Regions from separate parts of the Bacterioplanoides pacificum genome, predicted to be linked through region 2. Evidence: predicted binding sites of a transcription regulator. Region 2 holds the regulator's gene; each other region holds the start of a gene.

Region 1 (10,515 bases), on a different contig from region 2:
CCGGCCGGATAGGCCTGATGAATCAGTTGCCAGGCGATATCCCGGCAACCATAACGTCTGGCTTCGCGGCTGAGGTCACTGTCGGCCTCCCAGTTGCGTTCCGGCGAGTGGGCATAACTGGCGGCAGGGGTGGCGTGGGTGATACGGGCGGTGGTGACAATACCGGTGGCATAGCCCTGCTGTTGTGCCCATTGCAGCAATGTCGGCTGGTGGTAGGCCGCAGCACCCTGACAGATGCCACGATCCTGCTCCGGACCTATTGCAATGACTCCGGCACGGGTTTTGACCCCGGTGGTGATGGCTGACATGGTGCCGGCTGAATCCGGGGTTTGCTGATTGGTGTTATAGGTTTTGACCAGTGCCGAGTAAGGAAACGTTTCGAAATACAGACGGTGTTCCTCACCGCTGAGTCCCTGGTTTTGCCCCTCCAGAATCCGGGCTGCGGTTAAGGTGGTGATACTCATGCCGTCGCCGAGAAACAGGATCACATTCTGCGCCCGACCGTGTTCTTTTTGTTGTTGGCGTTGTTGCTGACGTTGCTGCAATCGTTGTTGTAGCCATTGCTGGCCCTGCTGGTAATCCGGCTGCGCCGCCAGCGCTGTGGTTGTGGCGGGGGCGGCGTAAAGATGTGTCGTTATTATCAGCGATAAAAGTGTCAGCCTTCTGAATGCCGGGGTCATTTGCAAAGTCCTGTAAACGCGGTTGAGCGTGAGTCTATATCCGCCATCATGCTGACTGCAAAAAATGTTCAGCGTGTTACAATGCGCAGCCTTGTTAAACCCGTATAGCTTGTTGAGTTTCATGTCTTTTTTAAACCGGATTCTGATTGTTACCGCCGCACTGCTGACCTTCAGTGCCCAGGCTTCTGTAATTGTTCCTTCTGCCCCTCAGCTGGATGCCACGGCTTATATTCTGATTGATGCCGACAGCGGCCAGGTACTGGTGGAAAAAAATGCCGACCAGCGTTTGCCTCCGGCCAGCCTGACGAAAATGATGACCAGCTATATTGCGGCGCATGAGCTGGAGCTGGGCAATGTTGAAGAAAATGTGTCGGTGCCGATCAGTGTCAAAGCCTGGCGTAAAAAAGGCTCGCGGATGTTTGTCCGTGAAGGTACTCAGGTGCCGCTGATTGATTTATTACGCGGCATTATTGTGCAGTCGGGTAATGACGCATCGGTGGCAGTGGCGGAATATTTTTCCGGTTCGGAGGAAGCTTACGTCGACTGGATGAACCAGTATGCCGAACGTTTTGGCATGAATAATACCCAGTTTAAAAATGCCACCGGCTGGCCGGCAGATGGCCATTATTCCACGGCCCGTGATATGGCGACTCTGTCGTTACGTATCGTTAAGGACCACCCGAAGTATTATCCGATTTATGCCGAAAAATATTATGAATACAACGGTATCCGCCAGCCAAACCGCAATAAATTATTGTGGCGTGATCCGAGTGTCGATGGTCTGAAAACCGGCCATACCGATGAAGCCGGGTTCTGTCTGGCGGCGTCCGCGATTAAGGACGGCACGCGTTTTATTGCGGTGGTGATGGGCACCCGCAGTGAAGAAGCCCGGGCGCGGGAAACCCAGAAGCTGCTGGCTTACGGCTTCCGCTATTTTGAAACGCATAAGTTATACGCTGCCGATGAAGTGTTGCAGACCAAAAAAGTCTGGCTCGGCGAGCAGGAAGAGGTCAGCCTGGGGCTGTCCGGCGATTTGTATCTGACTCTGCCACGTGGCTCCAAAGGCGAACTGGAGATCGATATGATTTCCAATGAATTTATCGAAGCCCCGATTGAGCAGGGACAGGCCATTGGTACACTGGTAGTACGCATGGCTGGTGAGGTTCAGGCTGAGCGTGCACTGGTGGCTCAGAATGCCGTCGAGGAAGCCGGTTTCTTTGGTCGTCTGATGGGCAAGATCAAACTGTTCTTTGCCAAGCTGTTTGCCTGACCCGGGTGACGGTAACGCGCAATAACATGGCTGCCACGGGCAGCCATTTTTGTTTAAGCTAATGTCATCCTGACTTTTTATAATATCGGCCACTCTTAGCGGCGGGAGTTGCCGCTAAGGTCATATGGCGCTTGAAATCAGGGTGAGTTACAACCATATAGGTCTGATTGTTAATTCCGATGTCAGATCAAGAGAGGCGAAGTGTGAGTCAGCCAGACGCTCCCAAAATTGAGTTTCCCTGTGCCAATTACCCCATCAAGGTGGTGGGCAAAGGTGCTGAAGATTATGATCAGGTGATCTTCGAGATTATCCGGGTCCATGCGCCGGAATGCGATTTCGAACGTATTTCGGTACGTGATAGTAAAAATGGCCGTTTCCGGGCGATAACGCTGTATATCACGGCCACCGGTATACAGCAGTTGCAGAACATTCACACCGACCTCAGTGCTCACGAATACGTACATATGGTGATCTGATGGCGTCAGTAACGCTGCGCAACCTTGGCCTGCAGGATTATGACACTGTGTATCAGCGGATGACGGCGTTTTCTGCTGGCCGCGATGAACAGACACAGGATGAGTTATGGTTTTTACAGCATCCCAAAGTATTTACTCAGGGTCAGGCTGGTAAAGCAGAGCATGTTCTGATGCCGGGTGATATTCCGGTGGTACAGAGCGACCGTGGTGGGCAGGTGACTTATCACGGTCCGGGTCAGCTGGTGGTTTACCTGATGGTCGATATCAAGCGCAGTGCGATGGGGCCACGCCAGCTGGTGTCTGCCATCGAAGAGGCCATTGTTGCGGCGTTGCAACCGTTTGCGATTGATTCGGCCCCGCGAGCGGATGCCCCGGGTGTTTATGTCGCCGGTAAAAAGATTGCCTCGCTGGGGTTACGGATTAAACAAGGCCGCTCGTTCCATGGACTGGCGCTCAACATCGATATGGATCTGGAGCCTTTTTTGCGCATTAATCCGTGTGGTTATGCCGGGATGGAAATGACGCAGGTGGTGAATGAAACCGACATGCCGGTTAGTTTCGATGACGTCGCCCGGGAGTTGCGTCAGCAGCTGGTAACCCGGCTGGGGTATGACAGCAGCGAATGGATCGATGAGAGCGGTTAAGCGGCCGCCTGATGTCAGCTGAAAAAAGCCAGTTCACTGAACTGGCTTTTTTTGTTGGGCATGGCATGTAAACCAGCTGGGTTATACCGACTTCAACGGGATCAGGTTTTCTGGTTCGCCCGGTACGGAAGGTAACTCGATGCCCAGGTTATTTTTTTCGAACACCTGATCGGCACGATAACTGGAGCGCACCATAGGGCCGGAGGCCACTTCCATAAAACCTTTTTCCAGGCCGATATCACGGTAGTGGTTGAATTGCTCCGGTGTGACATAACGATCTACCGGTAAGTGGTTTTTGGTCGGACGCAGATACTGGCCCAGAGTTAGGATATCGACACCTATGGCGCGCAGATCGTCCATGGTCTGATAAATTTCGTCATCCGTTTCACCGATACCGACCATCAGGCTGGTTTTGACCAGTACATCCGGATTGTGGCGTTTGGCGAACGCCAGCACGTCCAGGGTTTGCTGATAACCGGCACGTGGATCGCGCACTACATGGGTTAACCGTTCTACGGTTTCGACATTCTGGGCAAACACGTCCAGTCCGGAGTCCACTACCAGAGCGACGTGTTGCTCCACACCGTTGAAATCCGGCGTTAAAGCTTCGACTTTGACGTCCGGGGTGCGCGTTTTAATGGCGCTGACGCAGGCGGCGTAATGAGCGGCGCCGCCGTCGTCGAGGTCGTCGCGGTCGACTGAGGTTAATACGATGTAGCGCAGCCCCATCAGCTCTACCGATTCGGCGGTATTGGCCGGTTCATCCTGGTCCAGCCAGCCTTTTGGATTGCCGGTATCCACTGCGCAGAAACGGCAGGCGCGGGTACAGACTGATCCCATCACCATAATGGTGGCCGTGCCGTTGGCCCAGCATTCTCCCATGTTCGGGCAGTGTGATTCTTCACAAACGGTACTCAGCTTATGAGCGCGGACATTGCTCTTAACCGCCTCGAAGCGCTGGCCTCCGGGAATCTTGGCACGCAACCAGCTTGGCTTGCGGCCGACCGGAGCGTTTTCAGCATGGCCGGAAGTGGCCTTGATGCCATCTTTGATGGCGTTAAAGCCGTGTTCACTGACAAACTTTTCACCGCTGCGGGTGGGCTGCTGATCCTGATTGTGATCCTGGCGGGATGAAGAAGACTGGTGGCCTGCTGCGGAATCGTGACTCATGAAGTTCCTCTGGCTGAACGGCTGCCCGGAGAGTGGGCCTTACTGGCAAACTATACCATAACCGTCGCCTGGCTGGCCCGGCAATAGGACTTATTGCGGAGGTTGTTGGCCGTTATAAAACAGGTAGTTTTACGCAGCGGTGGCGGCGGCATAAAAAACCCCGGCAAAGCCGGGGTGGGGTGCTGTGGTATGCGCTGGTGCGGGATTCAGGCTTCTTCAGTGGCCTGTTTCAGCATGCCGTATAACTCATCTTTGAGATGCAAGCGGCGCATTTTCAATTCTTCCAGGCGTTCGTCCGAGGCGGCTTCTGCCTGTTCTTCAATCTTGCGGACTTCGCGGTCAACATCATGGTACTCATCGAATAACCGGGCAAAGTGGCGGTTTTTCATTTTCAGTTCGCGGATTTGCTCACCCATTTCCGGGAATTCATGGTGAAGATCGTGGTGTTCAATCATTGTTTTTGCCTCCTGTGAATGACAGTTTCAGATTACGCCGGAAGTGGTTTGTCATATTGATACAGGTCAGGTCGTATTCGCTGTCTCAGCGGCTTTGTTTTTTTGCTTGATACATATCAAGCCTGCTGAATTTTCAACAGTGCCTGAGCGATCCACTGTTTCAGCTGGGCTGCAGGCAGTGCGCCTGCCAGGCGGTCAATTTCTTTGCCCTGATGGAAGACGATCAGGGTGGGAATTGAGCGGATGCCGTACTGGTTGCTGATGTGTTGCGCCTGTTCCGTATTGACCTTGGCAAACCGGGCCTGGTGCTGCAGTTCACCGCAGACTTCTTTAAACAGCGGAGCCATCATCTGGCACGGGCCACACCAGCTGGCCCAGAAATCGACGACCACCGGCAGGTCGTTTTTTTGCAGAAAACGGCTGAAGTCGGCGTCGTTCAGATCGACCGGGTGGGCGTTAAATAAATCGTGTTTACAGCGGCCACACTGGCCTTGTTGATTATGGCGTGTTGCCGGAATGCGGTTGACCGCGGCACACGACGGGCAGGTGTAATGCATAATAGTGTCTCCACAGGTTGATGGTCTTTATATAACTCCGGGGTAATGGTTGTTCAAGGGGGCGGAGCAAAAATTCCTGAGGCCGGCTAAAAAGCCCTGCGGATGCAGGGCTGTGAGGTCAGGCTTCAGCCTGTTTTCTGGCGCGTTTGTCGCGTCGTTTTTCTTTCAACGATTTTTGTGGCTGCTTTTTTTCTTTACCTTTTGCCATTGCTATTATCCTGATCAAATCCGGGCTGGCATGCCTGTTTGTGCCGTAACAAACAGCTTGCTGGCCGAAATGGTGTGCCGGTTTGTGCTGTTTTTACGCACGCGGCAAGCGGTTGACTCCAAGCCGACATCCTCCGTACTGGTTGGTGTGATTCAGCGGTGAATCTGCAATAAACGAAACGGTACGGTTAAGCCACAGCTGCCTGCACAGCCGGCTTCTCCCGGAGATTTTCCCACTAATGCCTGTCCCAGTGGTGACAGCAGTGACACCTTCAGCTGGTCCGGGTCTGCCTGAGATGGGCTGACCAATGTCAGCGTACAGTGTTCGTCGCTGTCGGGCAGGTATATGGTGACCCGGGAATTGACGCCACAAACAGGTTGTTGAGGTGCCTTGTGCGCTTTTTCATATAACGCAAATAATGACAGTGGCCGCCGATAGGCAAAGCCGTCGTGACGTACGAGGTGTTGTGGCAGATCGTTAATAAACGTGTGCCATAGATTCAGAATTCTGGAATTCACCGAAAACTCTCCTTAATAAATAACCTGACAAGATCAGAGCTAAATACCCGCCGGAGAGTTATGTGACTCTCCGGCTCAGATATGGAAGGTGACGGTTCTGGAGGTAAATGCTTTATTCATAAAAATATTATTTCCGACTGATGTGGTCATCATAGCCCGGCCGGAATTAAAAGCAAGGCACAAAAAAACGCTGTTTTTTCAGACTTTTGCTAAAAAACAGCGTTTTATTCAGGGGGCGGATTCAGGGCTGGTATTCAGGGTTTGGGAAAGTGTTGTATGACTTTTTCCTGAAACGGCGCTTTTTTAATTTCACCGATAATACGGGCATCGGCGACTTCTTTGCCGTTGCTGAAAAATAATACTGATGGTGGGCCAAATACCGCGTGGTCCTGCATAAACTGCACGTGTTCCTGATTGTTGTCGGTGACGTCCAGCTGCACCCAGGTGATATGGCTGAACTGACGTTGCACATCAGCCTGAGAAAAAATCTCTTCGTCCATCACTTTGCAGCTGATGCACCAGTCGGCGTACAAGTCGACCATCACCGGGCGTGGGCTGTTGGCAATAATCTGCTGCAATTGCGCCACTGAGGTGGTTTTCTGAAACGCACTGCCGTGGCCGGAGCGGGTGTTTTCAGATGACACTGCCGCCGTTTGTGTTGCTAACGGTTGCAGCGGGTTGCTCTGACCCTGCAGTACGCCAATAAAAGCGATCGCACCGTACAGGAAAAAGACCCAGGCGATGCCTTTAACCAGCCGTTGTCTGGCGCTGGCAGCGGCTTCGAAGGCGCCTAATACCACGCCGTACATTAATGCCAGCAGAGCCCATAATAACAACGAGATCTGGCCTGGCAGAAAACGTGACAATAACCAGATGGCGACCCCCAGTAACAACACTCCAAAAAAGGCTTTTACCTGATCCATCCAGCCACCGGCTTTGGGCAGGAAGGAGGCGCCGCTGGTGCCTAAGACGATCAGAGGTGCGCCCATGCCCAGCCCCAGTGCTAATAAAGCGCTGCCACCGAGCCAGGCATCCCCCGTGGTGCTGAGGTAAACCAGAGCGCCAGCTAATGGCGCTGAGACGCAGGGTGAAACGACCAGAGCCGACAGCACCCCCATGATAAAGACGCTGAACCATTGTCCGCCTTGTTGCTTCTGGTTCAGATTATTCAGCCGGTTGCGTAAGCCGGATGGTAATTGCAGCTCGTACAGGCCAAACATGGCCAGCGCCAGCGCCACAAATAAAACGGCGAATACCACCAGTACCCAGGGGGTTTGCATCCAGGCCTGAATATTAGCGCCGGCGCCTAATAAGCCAACGGTCAGGCCGGCGGCGGCGTACGTCAGTGCCATGCCCAGCACATAAATACTGGATAAGGCAAAACCTTTGGCTGCGGAGGTGTTTTTCTGGCCCAGTACCACCGAGGTCAGAATCGGCACCATGGGTAATACACAGGGAGTAAAGGTCAGGCCCAGGCCGAGCAGGAAGAATAAGCCGATCACAGCCCCCCAGGAGCGGTTGCTGAACCAGTTGTCGTCTGCCGCTGCTGGCCTGGTCTGTGGTTGGGGAGCGCTGTTAGCGGCCGTGTCAGAAGGCTCGGCGGTTAAGCTGGCGGTTACTTCAAACGGCTGATAAGTCAGTGTCAGCCGTTGCGGCGGATAACATAAACCGGCATCGGCACAGCCCTGATGGTTCAATGTGTATTCCCCCGGCTGTAATGCCGTCAGATCAAACACCACATCCAGTTGGTGATAAAACGCGGTGACCAGACCAAAGGCTTCGTCGTGTTTTTCTTTGCCTGGCTGGGAGTAGGACTGGGGATAAAATTTTTCGCCGTTTTGTTTCAGGTACAGGCGGCTTTTATACAGGTAATAACCATCGGCGCTGGCGAAACTGACGTGCAGCTGGTTGTTATCTACCCCGGTAGTCAGTGGGAAGGCCTGTTCTACCGGTAGGAACTGCGGTTCATCGTTGCCAACCAGTTCATCCAGCAGGCTGGCGTGGGCCGTCAGCAGGTTAAAGGTCAGCCATAGCAGCAGCAACAGCGGGCCGCGGCTAATTGCGCGGCTGTGAATCAGGGTAGTCAAAATCAAGCGTCCTCATAGTCAAACCGGGTGACGATCAGGGCTCATCAGGTGTTGCGTTTTACCGCCAACAAAGCGAGCGCCTTCAGCGCCTGTTTGGCATCCGATTCTGGTAAAAGTTGCAGATGCTGTTGTGCTTTTTCAGCACATTCATCGGCTTTTTGGCGGGTATAGGCCAGCGAACCGTTGTCGCGCACGATACGTAATACTTCGTCCATTTCATCCAGCCCACCTTTACGGATGGCCTGACGAATCAGTTTGGCATCGGCTTCCGGAGCATGGGCCATGGCATGAATCAGTGGCAGGGTGGGTTTGCCTTCTGCCAGATCGTCGCCCACATTTTTGCCCAGTGTTTCGGCATCACCTTCGTAGTCGAGTACATCATCGACCAGCTGGAAAGCCAGCCCCAGCTCTTTGCCATATTCTTTCAGTGCGTTGGCCTGCTCATCCGTCAGTTGCAACAGGCGGGCGGCGGCATGGGTGGATGCCTCAAATAACATGGCGGTTTTGCCATGAATCACATCCATATAACGCGCTTCGTCAACGTCGGGATTTTTAACGTTGGTCAGCTGTAGCACTTCCCCTTCCGCGATCACGCTGGTGGCGCTGGAGAGAATATTCATCACCGGCAGTGATTCCAGCTCTACCATCATCTGGAACGCCCGGCTGTATAAAAAATCACCGACCAGAACGCTGGGGGCGTTGCCCCATTTGGCATTGGCGGTTGGATTGCCGCGGCGCATATCGGAGGTATCGACCACATCATCGTGCAGCAGAGTGGCGGTGTGAAGGAACTCGATCACAGTCGCCAGTTTAACGGCGTCGGCATCACAGCGGTCAAAGGCTTTGGCGGTCATCAGTACCAGTAGCGGGCGGATGCGCTTGCCGCCGCTGGAAACAATATAATCGGCAATTTTCTCAACCAGTGGCACCCGGGAAGCCAGTTGCTCGTGAATCAGTGCATCGACGGCCTGAAACTCGTTTTTGATAACAGCGAGGATATCTTGAATTTGCATGATAAAGGTTGGCGGGTGCCCAAATAGATGATGGATAAATTAAAGTGGCGCAAATGCTAGGCAGCCAGGGCGATACTGTCAAGGACGGACATTGGTTGCCGACTTGCGTTGTGTTGCTGGCTGCGGTATAGTCTCGCGCCCCGAATTTCTGCTCCCTGCCATATGGAAACCAGAGTGTTGCCATTAGAAGCAGGACGCGACCGGCGGACGGTCCGGGTAAGCAGCGGTGATAATGCCGGGTTATTGAGGCCTGTTAAACAGGCTAACTTAAGCGATAAGCGGAGATACGTACTATGTACGCTGTAGTGGTAACTGGCGGTAAGCAATACCGTGTAGAAGAAGGCCAGACTCTGAAAGTTGAAAAACTGGAAGTTGAAACCGGTTCTTCTGTTGAGCTGGAAAAAGTTTTACTGATCGGTAACGGCGACGATGTTAAGATCGGCGCACCGGTTGTAGAAGGCGCTAAAGTAACTGCTGAAGTAGTTGCTCATGGTCGCCACAAGAAAGTTAAGATCCTGAAGTTCAAGCGTCGTAAGCACCACATGAAACAGATGGGTCACCGTCAGTGGTTTACTGAACTGAAAATCACCAGCATTGCTGGCTAATATTTTTTAAATTTGTTTCCGAAGCCCGGTGTCGATACGCCACATTGACCACATCCGCAGTGTTGTAGCGGCTTCATTGAAGGAGAAAGATTATGGCTCACAAAAAGGCTGGTGGTAGTACCCGTAACGGTCGCGATTCCGAAAGTAAACGCTTAGGCGTCAAGCTGTTCGGTGGTCAGGCTGCTAAAGCTGGTAACATCCTGGTTCGTCAGCGCGGTACTAAATTCCACGCAGGCACCAACGTTCGTATCGGTCGTGACCACACTCTGTTCGCAACTGCTGATGGTGCAGTTAAGTTCGAAGTGAAAGGTCCTAAGAACCGTAAGACTGTAAGTATTGTTCCAGCTGCTTAATTAGCAGCTGGTGAATACTCGTCTGTTGTAAAACAGATCAAATTGCCCTGGCTGCATCCGTTGCCGGGGCATTTTTGTATCTGACCCTATCTTGCTATAACCATCTTCGTCCGAGGTGAATGATGAAATTTGTAGATGAAGCTCCGATTGTCGTCGAGGCAGGCAAAGGCGGTAACGGTTGCATGAGCTTTCGTCGCGAAAAATACATTCCGAAAGGTGGCCCTGACGGAGGTGATGGCGGCGACGGCGGCTCAATTTTTCTTGAAGCTGATGATGCGGTAAATACCCTGATTGATTACCGCTATACCCGACGTTACCGCGCGCCGAATGGTGGTAACGGCACCAGCCGTAACTGTACCGGTGCCAAAGGTGAAGACCTGATACTGAAAGTGCCCGTCGGCACTACAGCTATTGATATTGATACCGGCGAGGCGCTGGGTGATTTAACCGAAAACGGTGAGCGCCTGATGGTGGCCCGT
Region 2 (10,515 bases):
TCTCTGATCCTGCTGGCACCAAGCTGGGGCGGTATGATCAACGGTATGATGACGCTGTCTGGTGCATGGCACAAACTGCGTAACGACCCTATCCTGCGGTTCCTGGTTGTGTCTCTGTCGTTCTACGGCATGTCGACCTTCGAAGGTCCGATGATGTCAATCAAAACGGTTAACGCACTGTCTCACAACACCGACTGGACCATTGGTCACGTACACTCCGGTGCTCTGGGCTGGGTTGCTATGGTTTCTATCGGTGCGCTGTATCACCTGATTCCTATCATGTTTGGCCGTAAAGCCGGTGACATGTATTCCCTCAAACTGATCAACACACACTTCTGGCTGTCGACTATCGGCACCGTACTGTACATCGCAGCTCTGTGGGTGAACGGTATTATGCAGGGCCTGATGTGGCGTGCAGTTAACTCCGACGGCACCCTGACCTACAGCTTCGTTGAATCGGTTGAAGCATCACACGCAGGTTATGTGGTTCGTGTTATCGGTGGCGGTCTGTTCCTGCTGGGTATGTTCGTGATGGCTTACAACGTCTATATGACGATTCGTGACGCCAAAAAACAAGCAATCGCTGCGGCACCTGCTCAGGCTTAAGGAGTAAGAGAACTATGATTAAGCATGATGATATCGAACGCAGCTTACCCCTGATGGTGATAATGATTGTTATCGCACTCAGCTGGGGTGGCATGGCGGAAATTGTTCCACTGTTCTGGCACGACGACACAACCACACCGGTTGAAGGTCTGGAGCCACTGAGCGCTGTTGAACTGGAAGGTCGTGATATCTACATCCGTGAAGGTTGTCACGTATGTCACACCCAGATGGTTCGTCCGTTCCGTGCAGAAACCGAACGTTACGGTCCTTACACCGTTTCCGGCGAACACGTTTACGAGCACCCGTTCCTGTGGGGTTCCAAGCGTACCGGTCCGGATCTGGCGCGTGTAGGTGGTCGTTACTCCGACGAATGGCACCGTGCTCACATGTACAACCCACGTGATGTTGTACCTGAGTCCATCATGCCGTCTTACCCATGGTTATTCGAAAACAAAGTCGATGGCCGTGACACACCAAACAAGATGAAAGCTCTGCGTATGGTCGGTGTACCGTACACAGATGAAGACATCGAAGGTGCTAAAGACGCAGTTGACGGTACCACTGAAATCGAAGCACTGGTTGCTTACCTGCAGCAACTGGGCACAGTAGTCACTAAACGGTAATCCCATGGATATTAACGACGTGCGCGGACTGGGCTCCGTATTCGCCCTGATAGCTTTCAGCGGAATCCTGTGGTGGGCCTATGGTTCCAGCCGCAAAAAACGATTTGAAGACGATGCTCACATTCCATTCCAGAACAATGATGATGGAATGCCGCTGCACGACGATAAAGATCGGAGTAAATAACTATGTTAGAAACATTTTGGCATTGGTGGGTCGCCGTCATCGTACTGGGATCCATTATTGGTTGCGGCGTACTGATTCAATACACCAGTAAAGGCCAGCGTAAAGACGAAACCGACCAGACCACTGGTCATGAGTACGACGGTATTCAGGAACTGGATAACCCGCTGCCACGCTGGTGGGTATTTATGTTCTGGGCAACCATCGTGTTTGGTTTTGGTTATCTGGGTGTCTATGGCCTGGGCAACTGGAACGGCCTGCTGACGGTTGAAGTTGACGGCGAACAAGTGACCTGGTCTTCCGAAAACCAGTGGAAAGCGGAAGTTCAGGCGTTCGAAAAAGACGTCGCGCCGCTGTTCAATAAATACGCGGCTGTCCCGGTAGCTGAACTGGCTAAAGACAAAGAAGCCATGGAAACCGGTAAGCGCCTGTTTATGAGCAACTGCACCATCTGTCACCAGACGGATGCAACCGGCACCAAAGGTTTCCCGAACCTGACCGACCACGACTGGTTGTACGGCGGCAAACCGGAAAACATCATTCAGACCATCAAGCACGGTCGTCAGGGTGCCATGCCGCCCTGGGGTGGTGTGTTGGGTGAAGACGGCGTTGCCGACATGACCGAATACGTTCGTTCTCTGTCTGGCCTGAAGCACGATGCTACAGCGGCCGAGCGCGCAGCGCCGAAATATCAGCAGCTGTGCAAGGTCTGTCACGCGGCGGATGGTACCGGTAACCAACTAGTTGGCGCACCGAACCTGACTGACGACGTATGGCTGTACGGCGGCTCTACCAAAGACATCACCTTCACTCTGAAGAATGGTCGTAACGGTAAGATGCCAGCCTTTGGTGAAATCTGGGATACCAACACGGATCAGAAGATCCACGTGGTAGCGGCCTATATTTATTCTCTGTCTCAGAAATAAAAAGGCCTGTCCGGCTCAACCGGAATACCCCTGCTGGCGAAGGTTGAGCTAAGACAATAAAACCAGAAAAAAGCGGCTTAAAGCCGCTTTTTTCATTATCGGCCCTGTCCATGGCCTATATAATTTGTGCGTTATATAAGAGAACGCTGAATGAGAGACGGCGTTCCGGCGGCAGCACTGACCGCTGCCATAAGATTGCCACCTGCCTGGCCGGGTTTCCGACCTGACCGACCGGTGTTAAACGCCAACGAGCCAATAAGGTGATTTGCTGTTATGAGTAATATTCCGGTTAAGGACGTTACGCCCCCATCCGCCAAACAATCGCAAAGCATGTATGAAAAACGCCAGAAGATTTACGTTCGTGAAATCGAAGGGCTGTTTCAGAAAATCCGTTCTTATTCTTTGTGGGCCCTAATGCTGGGCTACTTTGGTACCGCCTGGTTAACCTGGGACGGTCGTCAGGCGGTGTATTTTGATCTGCCCGCCCGTCAGTTCCATATTTTTAGTATGACCTTCTGGCCACAGGATTTCCCGCTGCTGGCCGCGTTGCTGATTATCTGTGCCTACGGCCTGTTTACCATCACTAATCTGGCCGGTCGTATCTGGTGTGGTTATACCTGCCCGCAATCGGCCTGGTCATTTATTTTTATGTGGATCGAGGAGCGGGCCGAAGGTACACGTAATCAGCGTATTAAACTCGATAAAGAGCCGATGTCGGCCACTAAGGTACGGAAAAAAGCCATTAAACACATCGCCTGGCTGGTGGTTGCGCTCTGGACCGGTGTGACCTTTGTTGGCTACTTCACCCCGATCCGCGAGCTGATCCCGGACATGCTGGCGTTTGACGTCAACGGCTGGGGGGTATTCTGGATTGCCTTTTTTACCGCCGCCACTTACATCAACGCCGGCTGGATGCGCGAACAGGTGTGTATTTATATGTGCCCCTACGCCCGTTTCCAGTCCGTCATGTACGATGCCGACACTCTGGCGGTGTCTTACGACTTTAACCGCGGCGAACCACGCGGCAAACGCTCGAAAAAAGAAAAAGATGCCGAAGCGCAGAAGCAACTGGGGGACTGTGTCGACTGTTCGTTATGTGTGCAGGTGTGTCCGACCGGTATCGATATCCGTGATGGTCTGCAATATCAGTGTATTGGCTGCGCGTTGTGCATCGACGCCTGTGATTCCATCATGGAAAAACTGGACAAACCTAAAGGCCTGATCCGCTACACCACAGAAAATGAACTGGAAGGCCAAAAGACACATTTCTTCCGTCCACGGCTGATTGGTTATGCGGCAATGCTACTTGCCATGATTGGTGGCCTGGCCTACACCATGATCACCCGCACACCGTTCGAGCTGGATGTTGAGCGCCCACGCAATACGCTGTACACAGAAACAGCCAATGACACCGTCAAAAATGCCTACATGCTGAAGCTGATGAATATGTCTCAATCGCCTGAGACGTACCTGCTCAGTGTCGAGGGGCTGGACGGCGCACAGCTGAACGCAGCCACTGAGTACACACTGGATGTTAACGATATCGAGGAGGTGACCCTGACACTCGAAGTTGATCCGGCCACAACCCCGTTGCGTAGCAGTAAAACCGCCATCACCTTTGTTATTACCCACAAGGCCAGCGGTGAGGAATTTGCCCGCAAAGAAAGTACCTTTATTGCTCCGCGTCAGTAAAAAAACGCAAGAGCGCTAGTGACAAACCGCCTGAGTGGTTAAACTTGGGCGGTTTTTTTACAGCTCGCAAACGGCGCCTGGCGCTGACCATCCGAATACTGAGTAAATTATGAAACCTGAGAATCAAGAACCACTGACCCGCTGGTATCAGGAGCCTCTGATGCTGATTATTGCCGGTATTCCACTGCTGGCTGTGATCTGGGGCGGCGTGATGTTATATACCGCGCTGCAAACCAAGGATTCTCTGGTCAGCGACAGTTATTATAAAGACGGCGTCAGTTTTACCGAAAACAAAGCCCACGATGAAAAAGCCGCGCGCTTACAAATCAACGCCAGCGCAATATTTACCGCCGACGAAGTACGCCTGGAGCTGGATGGCTACCTCGACGAATACCCCAACACGTTAACCATGCAGCTGATTCACCCAACTCTGGAAGATCAGGACGCTACCTTACTGTTACAGCGTATGCTCGATGGCAGCTACGCTGGCGTCAACGACATCGAATTACCCAGCCGCCGCCGTATCTGGCTCGACAGCCCGGAGCAAGGCTGGCGAATTCGCGCCTATCCGCTGATTGAAGCCGGCCGAGAGATAACACTGAACGCCAAATGAGCACACAACAATCCTGTTTTCACTGCGGTGAAACCACCCGTGAGGGCGAACGCTGGGCCACCGAAATCGACGGTCAGGTTCGTCCCATGTGTTGTCCGGGCTGCAAAGCCGTGGCCGAAACCATCGTCGCCAGCGGTTTAAAGGATTATTACAAACACCGTACTCAACTGCCGGAACTGAGTCCGGCCGACGGTGACGACCAGGACCTGACCGCCCGCGACACCCTGAAGTTATACGACTCCGACGCCCTGCAACGCAGCTTTGTTGCCCGCGATGGCGAACTGGCCGAAGCCACCCTGATCATCGACGGCATCAGCTGTGCCGCCTGTGCCTGGCTGATCGAGCACAGAATCAATCAGCTGCCCGGGGTCGACAATGCCGTATTAAATATGTCCAACCACCGCCTGGTGGTGCGCTGGCATTACGCCGATATCGCGGTATCCAGCCTGATTGAAGCCATTTACCGTCTCGGCTACCGCGCCAGCCCCTTCTCCGCCACCGAACAGGAAGCCCAGCGCAGCCGCGAAAGCAAACAGGCCATTCGCCGCCTGGCCGTTGCCGGCATCGGTATGATGCAGGTGATGATGTTGTCCGTGCCGTTGTACGTTGGCATGGCCGCCCAGTACGAAGTGTTTATGCGCTTTGCCGCCCTGATTCTGACTCTGCCAGTGGTGCTGTTCAGTGCCAGGCCCTTTTTTATCGCCGCTGTCCGTGATCTGAAAACCCGCCATCTGACGATGGATGTGCCGGTATCGCTGGCCATCTGGCTGGCCTTTGGCGCCAGCATCTGGAGTACCTTTAACCGCGGCCCGGAAGTGTATTTCGACTCCGTCTGTATGTTTACCTTCTTCCTGTTGCTGGGTCGTTATCTGGAGATGCGCGCCCGCCACCGCATGGGTAAAGCCGGTAATAATCTGCTGACACTGCTGCCGAATGTGGCCGTAAAGGTTATCGACGGTGGCGACGATCAGGTCATCAGCAGTGAAGAAATCTGCGTCGGCGATATTCTGCGGTTGCGCCCGGGTCACGCCATACCCGCCGACGGCATTGTCACCGCAGGCAAAAGTTCGGTCGATGAAGCCGCCCTCACCGGCGAATATATGCCGGTCGACAAACAAACCGGCGACACCCTGATTGGCGGTACCTTTAATGTTGAGAGCCCGATGCTGATGCGGGTTACCGCCACCGGTGCCGAAGCGCAACTTTCGACCATTATGAGACTAATGGACCGGGCGCAGCAGGAAAAACCGAAAGCCGCGCTGCTGGCCGATAAAATCGCCAGCCACTTCGTTGCCGCTGTGCTGATCATTTCCGCCAGCGTATTTTCATTCTGGGCCTGGCAGGGTGATGAGCACGCCTTCTTTATTGCCTTGTCCGTCCTGGTGGTCACCTGCCCCTGCGCCTTATCACTGGCAACGCCAACCGCTCTGACCGCCGCCACCGCCTCGTTGCGTGAAGCCGGGTTATTGATCAGTAAAGGTCACGTACTGGAAACCCTGCCACAGATCGACCGCGTGGTATTTGATAAAACCGGTACCCTGACGCTCGGCCGGCTGACGCTGTCACAGGTGATTCCGCTGCAGGGTGACGACGAAAGTCACCTGCTGCAACTGGCCGCCGGACTGGAGCAACACGCCAGTCATCCGATTGCCAAGGCGTTTCAGCACATTAGCGCAAAAGCCGCCAGCGATATTGAACAAATTCCGGCCCAGGGCATTCAGGGCCGGATTGACGGTCAGTTACTGAAGCTCGGTCATCCTGGCTTTGCCTGGCCAGCCCCCCTGCAACCGCCCGGCGACGATGGTGGCCAGTGGCTGTTACTGGCCAGCGAACACGCTCCGCTGGGCTGGATTCAGGTGAATGACTCATTACGCAAAGCCGCCACCAAGCTGGTATCCGGACTGCAGCAACGCGGCATTAAAACCGCACTGCTGACCGGTGATCCAAGCCATTCCGGGCAACGTATTGCGCAACAGCTGGGCATTGATGAACTGTCCTGTGGGGTCAGCCCGGAGCAGAAGTTACAACAGGTGGTCAGCTGGCAACAACAAGGCGAAAGGATTCTGATGGCCGGTGACGGCATTAACGATGTGCCGGTGCTGGCCGGAGCGGATGTCTCCCTGGCGGTGAATGAAGCCACCGATCTGGCCAAAACCAATGCCGATACCGTCCTCACCAATGGCCGGCTGGAAGTGCTGCTGGCCGCCATCGACGGTGCTGCGGCAACGCGTCGCATTATTCGTCAGAACATCGGTTGGGCATTACTGTATAATCTGGTCGCTTTGCCCATCGCAGCTGCCGGTCTGGTTCCTCCCTGGGCCGCCGCCATTGGTATGTCGCTCAGCTCGCTGATTGTCGTTACTAACGCCCTGCGCCTGAACCGTATCGGACGCCTGGCTAAAGAGACCTGATCCATGGATATTATTTACGTTCTGGTTCCGTTGTCGTTGCTGTTACTGGCCATCGCCATCGGTATTTTTTTCTGGGCGGTCCGCAGTGGCCAGTTCGATGATATGGAATCCCCGGCCCATAAGATCCTGTTTGACGATGACGAACCGGAAAAACCACAAGCGCCGGATCAGGCGACCGATGACACACAACCACGCTGTTAAGCGCCCCTGCGACTATGAATGAACCGTTATCACTGCTGACCGCCCTGCTGATTGGTCTGTTTGGTGCCAGCCATTGCCTGGTGATGTGCGGTGGCATCGCCGCCGCTACCGGCAACAGCAGCTTACCAGAGCGCCGCCTGGCATCACTGCTGGCGTTTAATGGTGGCCGTATCAGCTCCTATGCCGTTGCCGGTTTACTGGTCGGTGCTGCCGGCTTATGGCTGCAACAACTGCATGACAGCCTGATGCTGCTATTACGCTCACTGGCGGGGGTGATGCTGATACTGATGGGACTTTACGTCGCCCGCTGGGCCAGCTGGCTGACCCGTATCGAACGGCTGGGGCAATATCTGTGGCGTTTTTTACAACCGCAGACCGGACGTTTGTTGCAGCAGTCGTCTCTGACGGCACGCTTTGGACTCGGTATGTTATGGGGATGGTTACCCTGTGGTCTGATTTACAGCACCCTGAGCTGGGTTGCCGCTAATGGTGACCCGTTATTGGGCGCCTTAACCATGGCGACCTTTGGCCTCGGCACTCTGCCCGCGTTACTGGCCGGAGGTTTGGCCGCCGCCACCCTGAGCCGTTGGCTCAACCATCAGCTCACCCGGCAACTGGCCGGTCTGCTGTTGATTGGCTACGGCTTATGGACAGTTACTTCGGTGTGGTTACCAGTCCTTGACAGATCCATCAGTCACTAGGAGTATAGAGCCAGTTTTCGAATGACCTGGCGTTAACGCACCGGGTACTCACACCGGATATTAGTATGAAATCATCTACCGCTCCTTCGCCACTGCGTGGCACTCAGCCGCATTGTCAGACCTGCTCCCTGAATGCACTGTGTTTGCCTCTGTCGCTGAACGATAACGACATGGAACGCCTGGACGACATTATTCGTCGTGGCCGGCCGATCCAGAAAGGTCAGTTATTATTTCAGCAGGGCGAACCCTTTCAGTCAGTATTTGCGGTGCGTACCGGTGCGTTAAAAACCTACACCCTGGCATCAAACGGCGAAGAACAGATCACCGGATTCCACCTGGCCAGTGAACTGGTCGGCCTGGCGGGTTACAACAATGACTTTTATCCGCTGTCAGCGAAAGCACTGGAAACCACGACCGTGTGTGAAATTCCGCTGACCCAGCTGGATGAACTGGCCGATGAGCTGCCCGACCTGCGTAAACAGCTGATGCGCACTATGGGGACAGAAATCCGTCATGACCAGAACATGATGTTGCTGCTGAGTAAAAAGAATGCCGAAGAACGGGTGGCGTCGTTCCTGATGGATATTTCCACCCGTTATGCCCGCCGTGGCTTTTCAGCGACCCACTTCCGTCTGCCAATGTCACGGGTCGATATCAGTAATCATCTTGGTCTGGCGGTCGAAACCATCAGCAGGGTGTTTACCCGCTTCCAGAAAAACGGCCTGATCGAAACCCAGGGCAAAGAAATTATTCTGCAGGATATCGATACCCTCAATCAGCTGGCCGGGCTGGTTTCTGACGACGACTGTGGTCACAGCGACAGCAAATAACCACAGCTGTACCACTGACATTTCCCTGTTCAGGGAAATGTCAGTTTAATCAAGGCATTCTTCCCCTCTTTCTCCATTATCTGGCACAGCACCTGCGTTATATTTTTGACGACTGGTTTTTCTGGCGCTGTTTTTTGAATAAAAACTACGCAAGTCCAATCAGGCTATTCTAAGGTAACAATACAGGGACTGAACTCAGCCGGCTGATGAACGGCATTCGGTACCGTTACGAGGTATAACGCTATGGGAATCTGCACCCGGGAACTGCTGGCGCGGTTATGGAAGCGTTTTTATCACCCGCGCAGGGGCGCCAGCTGCGAACACTTTATTAATAACTACCAGCTGTTGGTGGAAGGCGTTAACCGGGTCGCCTGACAATGCCCGCCAGATGTAATCCGGCGGCTTGCGAAGGTTCCCTGAACCCTGGCTTTTTGTTATAAAGCCCTGCTTAACTCCGGCCTGCGGGCCCGCATTTCCTTCAGGAGCAGTTTCCGGCCATGCAAGACGTTGCCACTTTTGACCCACGCCAAGCCAACGAACCGGCCAGCCCGGTTGTCAGCGATCAGGAACGCAAGCAGAAAACCAACTTTAATAAGTTACAGAAACGCCTGCGCCGTAACGTCGGCAAAGCCATCGAAGATTACAACATGATTCAGGATGGCGATAAAATCATGGTCTGCCTGTCGGGTGGTAAAGACTCCTATACCATGCTCGACATCCTGATGAGTCTGCAAAAAAGCGCTCCGGTTAAGTTTGAGCTGGTCGCCGTGAATATGGACCAGAAACAGCCCGGTTTCCCTGAACATATCCTGCCTGCCTATCTGGAACAGCTGGGAGTGCCGTATCACATCGTCGAAAAAGACACCTACAGCGTGGTAAAAGAGGTCATCCCGGAAGGTAAAACCACCTGTGGTTTATGCTCCCGCCTGCGGCGTGGCACCCTGTATGGGTTTGCCGAAAAAATTGGTGCCAACAAAATTGCCCTCGGCCACCACCGCGACGACATCATCGAAACCCTGTTCCTCAATATGTTTCATGGCGGTAAATTAAAAGCGATGCCGCCTAAGCTGCTGAGCGATGACCAGAAACACGTATTAATCCGGCCACTGGCGTATTGCAAAGAAAAAGACATCGAAGCCTTTGCCACAGCCAAAGAATTTCCGATTATTCCGTGTAATTTATGTGGTTCACAGGAAAATCTGCAGCGCCAGAACATTAAACAGATGCTGGCCGCCTGGGATAAAGAACAACCTGGCCGCAGCGAAAACATTTTTGCCGCGATCAGCAATGTTGCACCGTCACAACTGGCCGACGGAGCGTTGTTTGATTTTGTCAATCTGGAGCAAAAACAACAAGGCAGTCATCTGGGCATACGCCAGACCCTGCTGGATGTGGTACACGTCGACTAACGACGCATTATTCCGGGCCAACACTGTATAACCCGGCCAGTGATAACTTATATTCTCCTGGCCGGATTAAATAAAAGGTCAACATGTAGCGTCGTTCACTGGTGAGGTTTTCTGCCCGGGCTTTTAACTGGCAATGTTGCTCGTGTAACTGTGCTCTGGGCAATTCGACTTTTACGGCCAGTTCACCTGCCAGTTCCTCAACCTGCACGGTAGAAATCGCCTGCGTTGGTGTGCCCGCCATGCCTTTACGAATCCACTGAAAAAACAGCTGGTGACGGCCACCCTGTTCCGTCCGCACGACCCGTACATAGCCCTGTCCCTC
Region 3 (10,515 bases), on a different contig from region 2:
GGTGATGACCCCCAGGTTGATCACCACGTCGTTGGCCGAGAATATCCAGCTTGCCTTCATGTGCGCCCCGCCTTCCCGATGTTTGGATATGAGCAGCAGACAACTGGTATTGGCAATCAATGCGACGAATGCGATAGCCATCATCACCAGCGATTCAGGCTCACTACCGAATACAAAGCGTCTCACCACCTCTACGAGCACGCCCACAGCCAAGATCAGTTGCAGTACACCAGCAAGATGCGCGGCACGTACCTGCATTTTCACGCTATGTCCAACCGCATAAAGGGCAAGCCCGTACACCGCCGCATCGGCAAAATTGTCCAGGGACTCTGCAATGAGGCCAGTTGACTGGGCGATCAGACCGGCAGTCATTTCCACCAGGAACAGAAGTGCATTGATGCCGAGCAACCAGCGCAGGGTCCCGGATTCTTGCTTAGCAGAAGCTGCCGAAAACTCGGCGGCCTTGATGGTCTCCGGATTTGCAGCGACGGTTTCCTGAAGCGAGGCGCCTAGCCCCAAGGTCTTCAGTTTCGAGGTGACGGGCTCGACCTCGCCGTCATGCACGACCTTCAGCCGGCGGTTCGACAAGTCGAAGGACAGCGCCCGAATCTCCTCAAAGCCGTTCAGGGCTAGGCGAATCATTCGTTCTTCTGATGGACAGTCCATCTTCGGCACGGCATAAACACTGACCCATTCCCCTGGCGCCTCGGAGGAGGCCTGTATATCGGTATCCGCTGCGGACATTGCATCACCGCCACAGGCGCCACCACAGGATTTGCTCATGATACGACTCCACTTGAACAATGTTGTGGTACCATTTAAAACTATAAAGCTACTATAAGGTCAATAGAGTAAAGAATCCGTTGGGGAGGAGGCTGATGCGCATTGGTCAGTTGGCGCAGTTGGTAGGGGTCGAAACACAGACGATCCGCTTCTATGAACAGCAGGGCTTGTTGCCGCCGCCTGATCGGCAGGACAACGGTTACCGTGTCTATACCGAGAAGCATGGTGAGGGGCTGGCCTTCATCCGTCGCTGCAGAATCCTGGGCCTGTCACTGGCTGAGATTCACGAACTACAGAGCTATCAGGACGACCCTCATCAGCCTTGTACCGCCGTCAACGCCTTGCTCGATGATCACATCTCTCATGTGCGGTCGCAGATAACCGCTCTGCAAGCGCTTGAGAAACAACTCGTTTCACTGAGAGCGAGTTGCAACGATGACCGGGAAGTAGAGGCGTGTGGGGTTCTTGCTGGAATTAGCGAAGGAAACATGCACCAGCAGTAGGTGAAGCATCAACCAGATAATCCGATGAGATGCCGGTCTGTCTCACTCTCATGCAAAGGTAAGATCAACCATTTAATCCGCTTACCCAAAAAATAAAGCCCATATCCGCCTCAGTTATGGTGAAGGTGGCTGTGGTATGGATGGTTTTCGCCGCTCGCATCTGGATGCCCAGGCGGCGCAGCGGGTATTAGGGCGGCTGAAATCTCATGTTCAGCTGGTGAGTTATGATCGTGTGCGGCTGATGGCGTTTTTAGCCAAAGACGCAAAATCCATTCAGCATTATTCCGGCCATGTGCTGGGAGATTTGGCGCAGGCACCGGCAGTGGTACGTCAGTCGTTACATGTATTTCTTGAATGTGGCTGCAACGCCAGTGAGGCGGCAAAACGGCTGCATACCCATCGTAATACGCTGTTACGCCGGCTGGCCAGGGCCGAAGCTATGTTGCCGCGACCGCTGGCCGAAAACCGCATACAGGTAGCGGTGGCGCTGGAGGCGTTGTACTGGATTTTGTGACGCCAGCATCACAACTGCCAAGATCACACCTGTCAGTATCAAAACCAGGCTTCAGTATTGCGCTGCGGGTTTTCTCATCGCTTCCGGTGTAAAGCGGAAATACACACCGGTGCCACCACTGTCGCGTTTTTTTATTTCCACGTTACCGGCCAGCTGATGTGCCCGTTCCTGAATAATGGCCATGCCGTAATGGTTACGCTTTTCAGGGTCGTTACCGATGCCGATGCCATCATCTTCAATTTCCAGTATCACCTGGTGTTGTGTGTCACGATACAGATTGATATGAATATTTTCGCCGTGAGAATGATGTACGGCGTTCTGGCTGGCTTCACGAATGATTTGTAACAGGTGAATTTCTTCCTGCGGCGACAGCGGAATATTAAAAATATCGTAGTTCAGTGATATGTCCATATCAGACTGTTCATGAAACTGGTCGACGGTTTTCTGCAGCGCTTCCAGCAATCCTTTACTGTCTACTTTTAAGCGGAAGGTGGTTAATAATTCACGTAATTGCCGGTAGGCGGAGTCCAGCCCCTGTTTCAGCTCGCCGGATACATCCATCATTATCTCAAAATCTGATTTTCCCATGGCCCGGTTCAGGCGCGTTACCTGAATTTTCAGGTAAGATAACGCCTGTGCCAGTGAGTCGTGCAGCTCCCGGGCAATGACGTTGCGCTCCTTCATCAGGGTGATACGGCGAATATTTTCCTCCTCGCCCTGCAGGCTCATGGCAATCGCAAACAGATTGGCGACCGAAGTGAATAAATCTTTTTGCCAGTCCAGCAGAGTCCCCGGCTGCTGATGAATACTTAACACCCCGTATTCACGGTTCTCCCGTGAAATCGGAAAATTAATCGCTGCCGCTTGTTGCATATCCGGATTCAGGCAATCCCGGCAGTTTCTGGCTTTGCAGTCATCATCCAGTTCTTTATTGCCATTAATCTGCAGGTAAGGAATATCACCGCTTTCCGTCAGCAGGCACAGTTCGATGTCGCTGATGCCGGTGATCAGTGAAAGATCATTGAGGATGGCATTAAAATCGTCTCTTTTAATATCATGGGTGCTGGTGCGCCGGGCAAGCTTATAAAGAAAACTCAGGGTTTTATTGCTGTTTCTCAGTTCCTCGGTTTTTTCTTCTACCTGTTTTTCCAGTGATTCGTACATATAAGCGATGGCTTTACACATATGTTCAAACGAGCGCGACAAAACGCTGAGTTCGTCGCTACCACTGGCTGTTGGCAGCTGGCAGGAAAAATCTCCCATACTGATCTGGCGTGCGGTTTTGGTCAGGCTGACCAGCGGCACGGTCAATTGCAGGTGTATCCAGTAAATAACAATGGCGGATAAAATAACGGTGATAAAAAACGCAATAATCTGAAAAGTACGGAGTTTCTTTATTTTCTGTTCGGTATTCTGCTGGATAATCAGCACCAGTTTATTAAGGTCATCGACAAAATTATTGATAATGACCGTTTTTTCACCATTGCTCAGCGCCGTATTTCCGAGTAATGAACTCAGGTTTTTGCCACGCTCACGTAATTCATCAAACAGCGGGGTTGCACCGGAATTTCTTACCACGTTTTTCATAATATTATTAGTAAAAATAGCGTTAATAACGGCCTGGCTATCTGATTCGTTTCCCCCCGGCAGTAATAAACGGTAACTGTGCATACGCAGCGATCCGGCACTGTTAATAGCGTAAGCATCGTTATCTGTCTGATTGGATAACCAGTAGGACACCATTATTGTTGATATTGCCATTAATATAATGACACTCATGGCGAGATTAATGCGGGTGATGACGGAGGTTTGTTTCATGGCTGAAAACGATGCAGAAAAATGAAGCTTTATATTACCCACTGGATTTCTTCAGCGATACGGGTAAATGTCTGATTATCTGATAATGATTATTGATAATGGCGATTAATTATAGCTACCCCCCTTGAATTTATGCCCTTGATCTGTCGCAGTAATTTTTTATGGAATCTTTAAAAGTCCAATAAAATCAAAGGTTTGTTGATTTTCAGGGCTACCCAATAAGGGGTAATCCGAGGCCTGTTGTCGGCTTTTGTCAGCTTTTCCCGAGCTATTCCCGCTTGCCTAAATATTACAGTATGTAGGCGTATATTTTAGTTGGTCTTTAGGGACGCTTCAGGAGTTAGCTATGAGTCATCTACTGGAAAAGCTCAGGTTTTTCAGAACCCGGAAAGAAACTTTTTCCAATGGCCACGGTGCCACAACGGACGAAGACAGAAGTTGGGAAAAAGGTTACCGTCAGCGCTGGCAGCACGATAAAGTTGTCCGCTCTACGCACGGGGTAAACTGTACTGGCTCCTGTAGCTGGAAAATTTATGTCAAAGACGGACTGGTAACCTGGGAAACCCAACAAACCGACTACCCCCGTACCCGTCCCGATTTGCCTAATCACGAACCTCGTGGCTGTCCGCGCGGCGCCAGTTATTCCTGGTATATCTACAGCGCTAACCGGCTTAAATACCCCAAAGTTCGCGGCCAGTTGATGAAACTGTGGCGTGAAGCCAGAGCACAACACAGTGATCCGGTGAAAGCCTGGGAATCCATCGTCACAGATCCTGACAAAGCACGCAGCTATAAAGAACGCCGTGGACTGGGTGGTTTTGTCCGCGCCAGCTGGGATGAAGTGAATGAGCTGATTGCCGCTTCCAACGTGTATACCACCAAACAATATGGCCCGGACCGGGTCACCGGTTTTTCACCAATCCCGGCTATGTCGATGGTGTCGTATGCTGCGGGTGCGCGTTATCTGTCGCTGATCGGTGGTAACTGTCTGAGTTTTTATGACTGGTATTGTGATTTACCACCGGCGTCCCCACAGATCTGGGGTGAGCAAACCGATGTGCCGGAATCGGCCGACTGGTATAACTCCAATTACATTATCGTCTGGGGGTCTAACGTTCCTCAGACCCGTACACCGGATGCCCACTTCCTGACCGAGGTACGTTACAAAGGTACCAAAACCTGTGTGATTACCTCCGATTATTCCGAAGCATCAAAATTCGGCGATACCTGGCTGGCGCCCCGTCAGGGAACCGATGCGGCACTGGCGATGGCGTTTGGCCATGTGATTCTGCAGGAATTTTATGTCAATAAACAAAGTGCTTATTTTGATGAATACAGCCGCCGTTATACCGATATGCCAATGTTGGTTATGCTGGAACAAAGTAATGGCCACTTGACTGGTGGTCGTTTCCTGCGCGCGGCCGACCTGCTGGATAATCTTGGGGAAGACAATAACCCGGACTGGAAAACCATCGCCGTTAACCAGGATGGCAAACTGACCAGCCCGAACGGTGCTATTGGTTATCGCTGGGGTGAAAAAGGCAAATGGAATCTGGAAGCAAAAGACCGCAATGGTGATATCAATCTGGCGCTGTCGCTGAAGGATCAGAGTGCAGAATTCGCTGAAGTGGCATTCCCGTATTTTGGTGACGCACCTCATGAGTACGATTATTTCCAGCATACCGAACACGGTAATATTCAGTTACGTAAAGTGCCGGTGAAAACCATTGAACTGGCGGATGGCAGTCAGGCACAGGTCGCCACCGTATTCGATCTGATGCTGGCCCATTACGGCGTCGATAATGGTATTGGTGATAATAATCGTGCTTCTGGCTTTGACGATAACGTCCCTTATACACCGGCCTGGCAGGAAGCGATTACCGGTGTTGCCCGTCAGGATGTGATTCGTATCGCCCGCGAGTTCGCTGAAAATGCCGAAAAAACCCGTGGCCGTTCCATGGTGATTGTCGGAGCGGCGCTGAACCACTGGTATCACATGGATATGAATTACCGTGGCCTGATCAATATGCTGATGATGTGTGGCTGCATCGGTCAGACCGGCGGCGGCTGGGCGCATTATGTTGGCCAGGAAAAATTACGCCCACAAACCGGCTGGACGCCGTTAGCTTTCGGACTCGACTGGCAACGCCCGCCGCGGCATATGAACGGTACCTCGTTTTTCTATAACCATTCCAGTCAGTGGCGTTATGAAAAACTGAATATGCAGGAGGTAATCTCACCGCTGGCGCCAAAAGAAAAGTGGAATGGCAGCATTATTGACTTTAACAGCCGCGCTGAACGTATGGGCTGGTTACCGTCTGCACCTCAGTTAGGCACCAACCCTTTGCATCTGCATAAAGCCGCAGAACAGGCGGGTATGACGGTACAGGATTATGTCGTTGCTCAGCTGAAAAGCGGCGAGCTGAAATTTGCCTGTGAACAACCGGATAATCCAAAAAATTTCCCGCGCAATATGTTTGTCTGGCGTTCAAATTTGCTCGGTTCCTCCGGTAAAGGCCATGAATATATGCTGAAACATTTCCTCGGCACCAAGCATGGTTTGTTAGGAAAAGATCTGGGTGATTTTGGTGGCCAGAAACCACAGGATGTTGAATGGCAGGATGAAGGAGCCGAAGGTAAGGTTGATCTGTGGGTCACGCTGGACTTCCGCATGTCTACCACTTGTTTGTATTCCGATATCGTATTGCCAACCGCGACCTGGTACGAAAAAGACGATATGAATACCTCGGATATGCATCCGTTTATTCATCCACTCAGTGCCGCCATCGACCCGGTTTGGGAAGCGCGTTCCGACTGGGAAATTTTTAAAGGCATTGCCAAAGAATTTTCCCGCGTGTGTGAAGGCCATCTGGGTCAGGAAACCGATCTGGTAACCACACCGATGCATCACGACACTCCGGCCGAACTGGCCCAGCCTTATGGGGTGAAAGCCTGGTGGAAAGGGGAGTGCGAACCCGTGCCGGGTAAAACCATGCCGCATCTGAATGTGGTGGAGCGCGATTACCCCAACACCTATGCCCGCTTTACTTCAATCGGCCCGCTGCTGGAAAACATCGGAAACGGTGGTAAAGGCATCAGCTGGGATACAAAAGAAGAGGTGGGGCTGTTACGTCAGCTGAATTATACCCATACCGAAGAGGGCGCCAATAAAGGTTTAGCCAAACTGGACAGCGCGATTGATGCCTGTGAAATGATCCTTAGTCTGGCACCGGAAACCAACGGCCATGTCGCTGTTAAAGCCTGGCAGGCATTAGGAGAAATTACCGGCCTGGATCATACCCATCTGGCGAAACCGAAGGAGGAAGAAAAAATCCGCTGGCGCGATATCGTGGCGCAGCCGCGTAAAATTATTTCTTCTCCGACCTGGTCCGGTCTGGAAGACGAACACGTTTCCTATAACGCCGGTTATACCAATGTGCATGAACTGATTCCGTGGCGCACCATTACCGGCCGGCAGCAGTTTTACCAGGATCATGACTGGATGCGTGATTTTGGTGAGCAACTGTGCGCCTACAAGCCACCGATCAATCTGAAAACGGTCGAGCCGGTCCTGAATAAAAATCCTAACGGTAATAAAGAAATTGTCCTGAACTGGATTACCCCACACCAGAAATGGGGCATTCACAGCACCTATTCAGACAACCTGCTGATGCTGACGTTATCGCGTGGTGGTCCGATTGTCTGGATCAGTGAAACCGATGCCAAAGCAGCCGGCATTGCCGATAACGACTGGATCGAAATATTTAATGTTAACGGTTCAATTGCTGCGCGGGCGGTGGTGTCACAACGGGTACCGGAAGGTATGAGCATGATGTATCACGCTCAGGAACGTATTGTAAATGTACCCGGATCGGAAATGACCGGCACCCGGGGTGGCATCCATAACTCGGTCACCCGGGCAGTGATGAAGCCCACCCATATGATTGGTGGTTATGCCCAGCAGGCCTATGGCTTTAACTATTACGGCACAGTGGGCTGCAACCGCGATGAGTTTGTGGTGGTGCGTAAGATGAGCAAAGTCGACTGGCTCGACACTGAATAACGCCGGAGTGAGGTAATACTATGAAAGTAAGAGCACAAATTGGCATGGTGCTGAATCTGGATAAGTGTATTGGTTGTCACACTTGCTCCATCACCTGCAAAAATGTCTGGACCTCGCGGGAAGGGGTTGAATACGCCTGGTTCAATAATGTTGAAACCAAACCGGGTATTGGTTTCCCCAAGGAATGGGAAAATCAGGAGAAATGGAACGGCGGCTGGAAGCGCGATGCCAAGGGCAAACTGCAGTTAAAAATCGGTGGTAAGTTACGGGTATTAGCTAATATTTTTGCTAACCCGGATCTGCCGGAAATAGACGATTATTACGAGCCGTTCGACTTTGATTATCAGCACCTGCATAACGCCGCTGACAGTAAACACCAGCCGGTTGCGCGGCCACGGTCATTAATTTCCGGTCAGCGGATGGAAAAAATCGAATGGGGGCCAAACTGGGAAGAAATTCTGGGTACCGAATTCGAAAAACGTAAAGTGGATAAAAACTTTACCGATGTGGTTCAGAAAGACATCTATGGCCAGTTTGAAAAAACCTTCATGATGTATCTGCCACGCTTGTGTGAACATTGCCTTAACCCGGCGTGTGTGGCGGCTTGTCCATCCGGTGCTATCTACAAACGTGAAGAAGATGGCATCGTCCTGATCGACCAGGAAAAATGTCGTGGCTGGCGGATGTGTGTCTCTGCCTGTCCGTATAAAAAGATTTATTACAACTGGAAATCGGGCAAGTCAGAAAAATGTATTTTCTGCTTCCCGAGAATCGAAGCCGGACAACCAACCGTCTGCTCCGAAACCTGTGTTGGCCGGATTCGTTATCTGGGTGTTTTATTGTATGACGCCGATAAGATTGAAGCCGCAGCCACGACCGCCAATGAAAAGGATCTGTACCAGGCTCAGCTGGACCTGTTCCTTGATCCCGACGATCCACAGGTTATCGAAGCCGCGCGTAAAGAAGGCATCAGCGATAACTGGATTAAAGCCGCTCAGCGCTCACCGGTTTATAAAATGGCGATGGACTGGAAAGTAGCACTGCCACTGCACCCTGAGTACCGCACTTTACCTATGGTGTGGTATGTGCCGCCGCTGTCACCGATCCAGACGGCCGCAGAGGCTGGCCACGTTGGTATGAACGGCATGATTCCTGACCTCAGGTCATTACGTATTCCGCTGCGTTATCTCGCCAACCTGTTAACCGCCGGTGATGAAAAACCGGTAATTGCCGCGCTGGAAAAAATGATTGCGATGCGCGCCTTTAAACGATCACAACAGGTCGATGGTGTGGAAGATCTGGAAGTGCTGCAGCAGGCCGGCCTGAGCAGCCAGCAGGTGGAAGAGATGTATCGTTATATGGCGCTGGCTAATTACGAAGACCGTTTTGTTATTCCAACCAGCCACACCAGCTATGCAGAAAATGCCTACGATCTGAAAAACAGCTGTGGCTTCAGTTTTGGCAATGGTTGCAGTGATGGCAATAACGACGTGAACCTGTTTGGTTCACAATCAGCGGCGGTACGCCAGGTTATTCCGGTTGTGGTGGAGAAATGATGATGAAAATTTTACGTGTGATTTCGTTATTAATGGATTATCCGACGGCTGAACTGGTGGCCGCTGAGCAAGAACTGAGCCGCGCGGTACAGCAATCTCCGCTGGCTGAAGAACAGCAGCAGGCATTGTTGCTGTTTATCCGCCAGCATTGTCAGCAGGACCTGCTCAGCTGGCAGGAGCAATACGATGGTTTATTTGAGCGCGGCCGGTCGTTGTCATTGTTGTTGTTTGAACATGTCCACGGTGAGTCGCGTGACCGCGGTCAGGCGATGGTGGATCTGGTGAATCAGTATAAACAGGCCGGGCTGGGTATCGCAGTCAATGAGCTGCCCGATTTTATCCCGCTTTATCTGGATTTTCTCAGTACTCAGGGCGAAGAAAACGGCCGCCTGGGATTACAGGAAGTTGCGCATATTCTGGCGCTGTTAGCCTGTCGTCTGGAGCAGCGTGAAGCGGATTATGCGGTGTTATTTCATAGCCTGATACAGCTCAGCGATATGGCACTGGATCTGGATGATTTACGCAGCCAGATTGCGGCAGAAGAACCGGACCATACCGCAAAAGCACTGGATAAAGTCTGGGAAGAGGAGATGGTTAACTTTATGGATAATGCCGAATCATCCTGTGGCAATAATAACCGGCCGAGTGAAGGGCAGCGCCGCGACCAGCATATTCCCCTGAATACCGAACTGTTAAATGCATCCGCCGTTGACCGGGCCTGAGGAGGTGGTTATGAGTTATTTTAATACGCTGGCATTTGGAGTTTATCCTTATATCGCGATGTCTACGTTATTGCTGGCAAGCTGGATCCGTTATGACCGGGAACAATACAGCTGGAAGGCCAGTTCCAGTCAGCTGCTGGAAAAAAAGCAGTTGCGGCTGGGCAGTATCCTGTTTCATATCGGGGTGTTAGGCATCTTTTTCGGCCATTTGTTTGGTTTACTGACGCCACTGGAGTTGTGGCATATGTTAGGTGTTGAAGCGTCGCTGAAACAACTGGTTGCTATGGTTGCCGGTGGTCTGTTTGGCCTGATTTGTTTTGCCGGTCTGAGCATACTGATCATACGCCGGTTATCGAATCCCAGAGTACGGGCCAGCAGTAAGAAAATGGATATCATTATTTTATTGTTGTTGTACGCCCAGCTGGTGCTCGGATTAATTTCTATTTTTGTTTCCATGGGTCATCTGGATGGTAAAGAAATGACCAAGCTGATGTTATGGGCTCAGAATATTATGACCTTCGATATGATTGATGCGGCAGCCTATATCAGTGATGTG

The links. The regulator FNR, encoded in region 2, switches genes on or off when oxygen is low (the NO sensors DNR and NnrR bind a similar motif). The targets are predictions, from matches to a motif close to TTGATNTANATCAA.
Region 1: ACFOMG_RS09870 (YdcH family protein) is a predicted target of FNR. The motif match lies at 4,752-4,765, and genes of this name have one in related genera.
Region 3: ACFOMG_RS14600 (nitrate reductase subunit alpha) is a predicted target of FNR. The motif match lies at 3,757-3,770, and genes of this name have one in related genera.

What each region holds. Positions count from the first base shown of each region.
Region 1 is NZ_JBHRYB010000007.1:61,574-72,088, forward strand. It holds gene ACFOMG_RS09845 (alkaline phosphatase) at 1-680, opposite strand, end outside; gene ACFOMG_RS09850 (D-alanyl-D-alanine carboxypeptidase family protein) at 802-1,950, shown strand; gene ACFOMG_RS09855 (YbeD family protein) at 2,154-2,426, shown strand; gene lipB (lipoyl(octanoyl) transferase LipB) at 2,426-3,070, shown strand; gene lipA (lipoyl synthase) at 3,152-4,240, opposite strand; gene ACFOMG_RS09870 (YdcH family protein) at 4,447-4,695, opposite strand; gene trxC (thioredoxin TrxC) at 4,812-5,252, opposite strand; gene ACFOMG_RS09880 (GreA/GreB family elongation factor) at 5,613-5,978, opposite strand; gene ACFOMG_RS09885 (hypothetical protein) at 6,067-6,258, shown strand; gene dsbD (protein-disulfide reductase DsbD) at 6,233-8,065, opposite strand; gene ACFOMG_RS09895 (polyprenyl synthetase family protein) at 8,110-9,078, opposite strand; gene rplU (50S ribosomal protein L21) at 9,372-9,683, shown strand; gene rpmA (50S ribosomal protein L27) at 9,776-10,036, shown strand; gene cgtA (Obg family GTPase CgtA) at 10,159-10,515, shown strand, end outside.
Region 2 is NZ_JBHRYB010000005.1:377,326-387,840, reverse strand. It holds gene ccoN (cytochrome-c oxidase, cbb3-type subunit I) at 1-606, shown strand, start outside; gene ccoO (cytochrome-c oxidase, cbb3-type subunit II) at 621-1,229, shown strand; gene ACFOMG_RS06405 (cbb3-type cytochrome oxidase subunit 3) at 1,234-1,413, shown strand; gene ccoP (cytochrome-c oxidase, cbb3-type subunit III) at 1,416-2,336, shown strand; gene ccoG (cytochrome c oxidase accessory protein CcoG) at 2,610-4,028, shown strand; gene ACFOMG_RS06390 (FixH family protein) at 4,138-4,641, shown strand; gene ACFOMG_RS06385 (heavy metal translocating P-type ATPase) at 4,638-7,052, shown strand; gene ccoS (cbb3-type cytochrome oxidase assembly protein CcoS) at 7,056-7,253, shown strand; gene ACFOMG_RS06375 (sulfite exporter TauE/SafE family protein) at 7,268-7,954, shown strand; gene fnr (fumarate/nitrate reduction transcriptional regulator Fnr) at 8,020-8,784, shown strand; gene ACFOMG_RS06365 (hypothetical protein) at 9,028-9,159, shown strand; gene ttcA (tRNA 2-thiocytidine(32) synthetase TtcA) at 9,282-10,193, shown strand; gene ACFOMG_RS06355 (hypothetical protein) at 10,201-10,515, opposite strand, start outside.
Region 3 is NZ_JBHRYB010000014.1:119,341-129,855, forward strand. It holds gene ACFOMG_RS14580 (cation transporter) at 1-783, opposite strand, end outside; gene cadR (Cd(II)/Pb(II)-responsive transcriptional regulator) at 879-1,286, shown strand; gene ACFOMG_RS14590 (helix-turn-helix domain-containing protein) at 1,423-1,800, shown strand; gene ACFOMG_RS14595 (histidine kinase) at 1,852-3,618, opposite strand; gene ACFOMG_RS14600 (nitrate reductase subunit alpha) at 3,965-7,681, shown strand; gene narH (nitrate reductase subunit beta) at 7,702-9,237, shown strand; gene narJ (nitrate reductase molybdenum cofactor assembly chaperone) at 9,240-9,959, shown strand; gene narI (respiratory nitrate reductase subunit gamma) at 9,970-10,515, shown strand, end outside.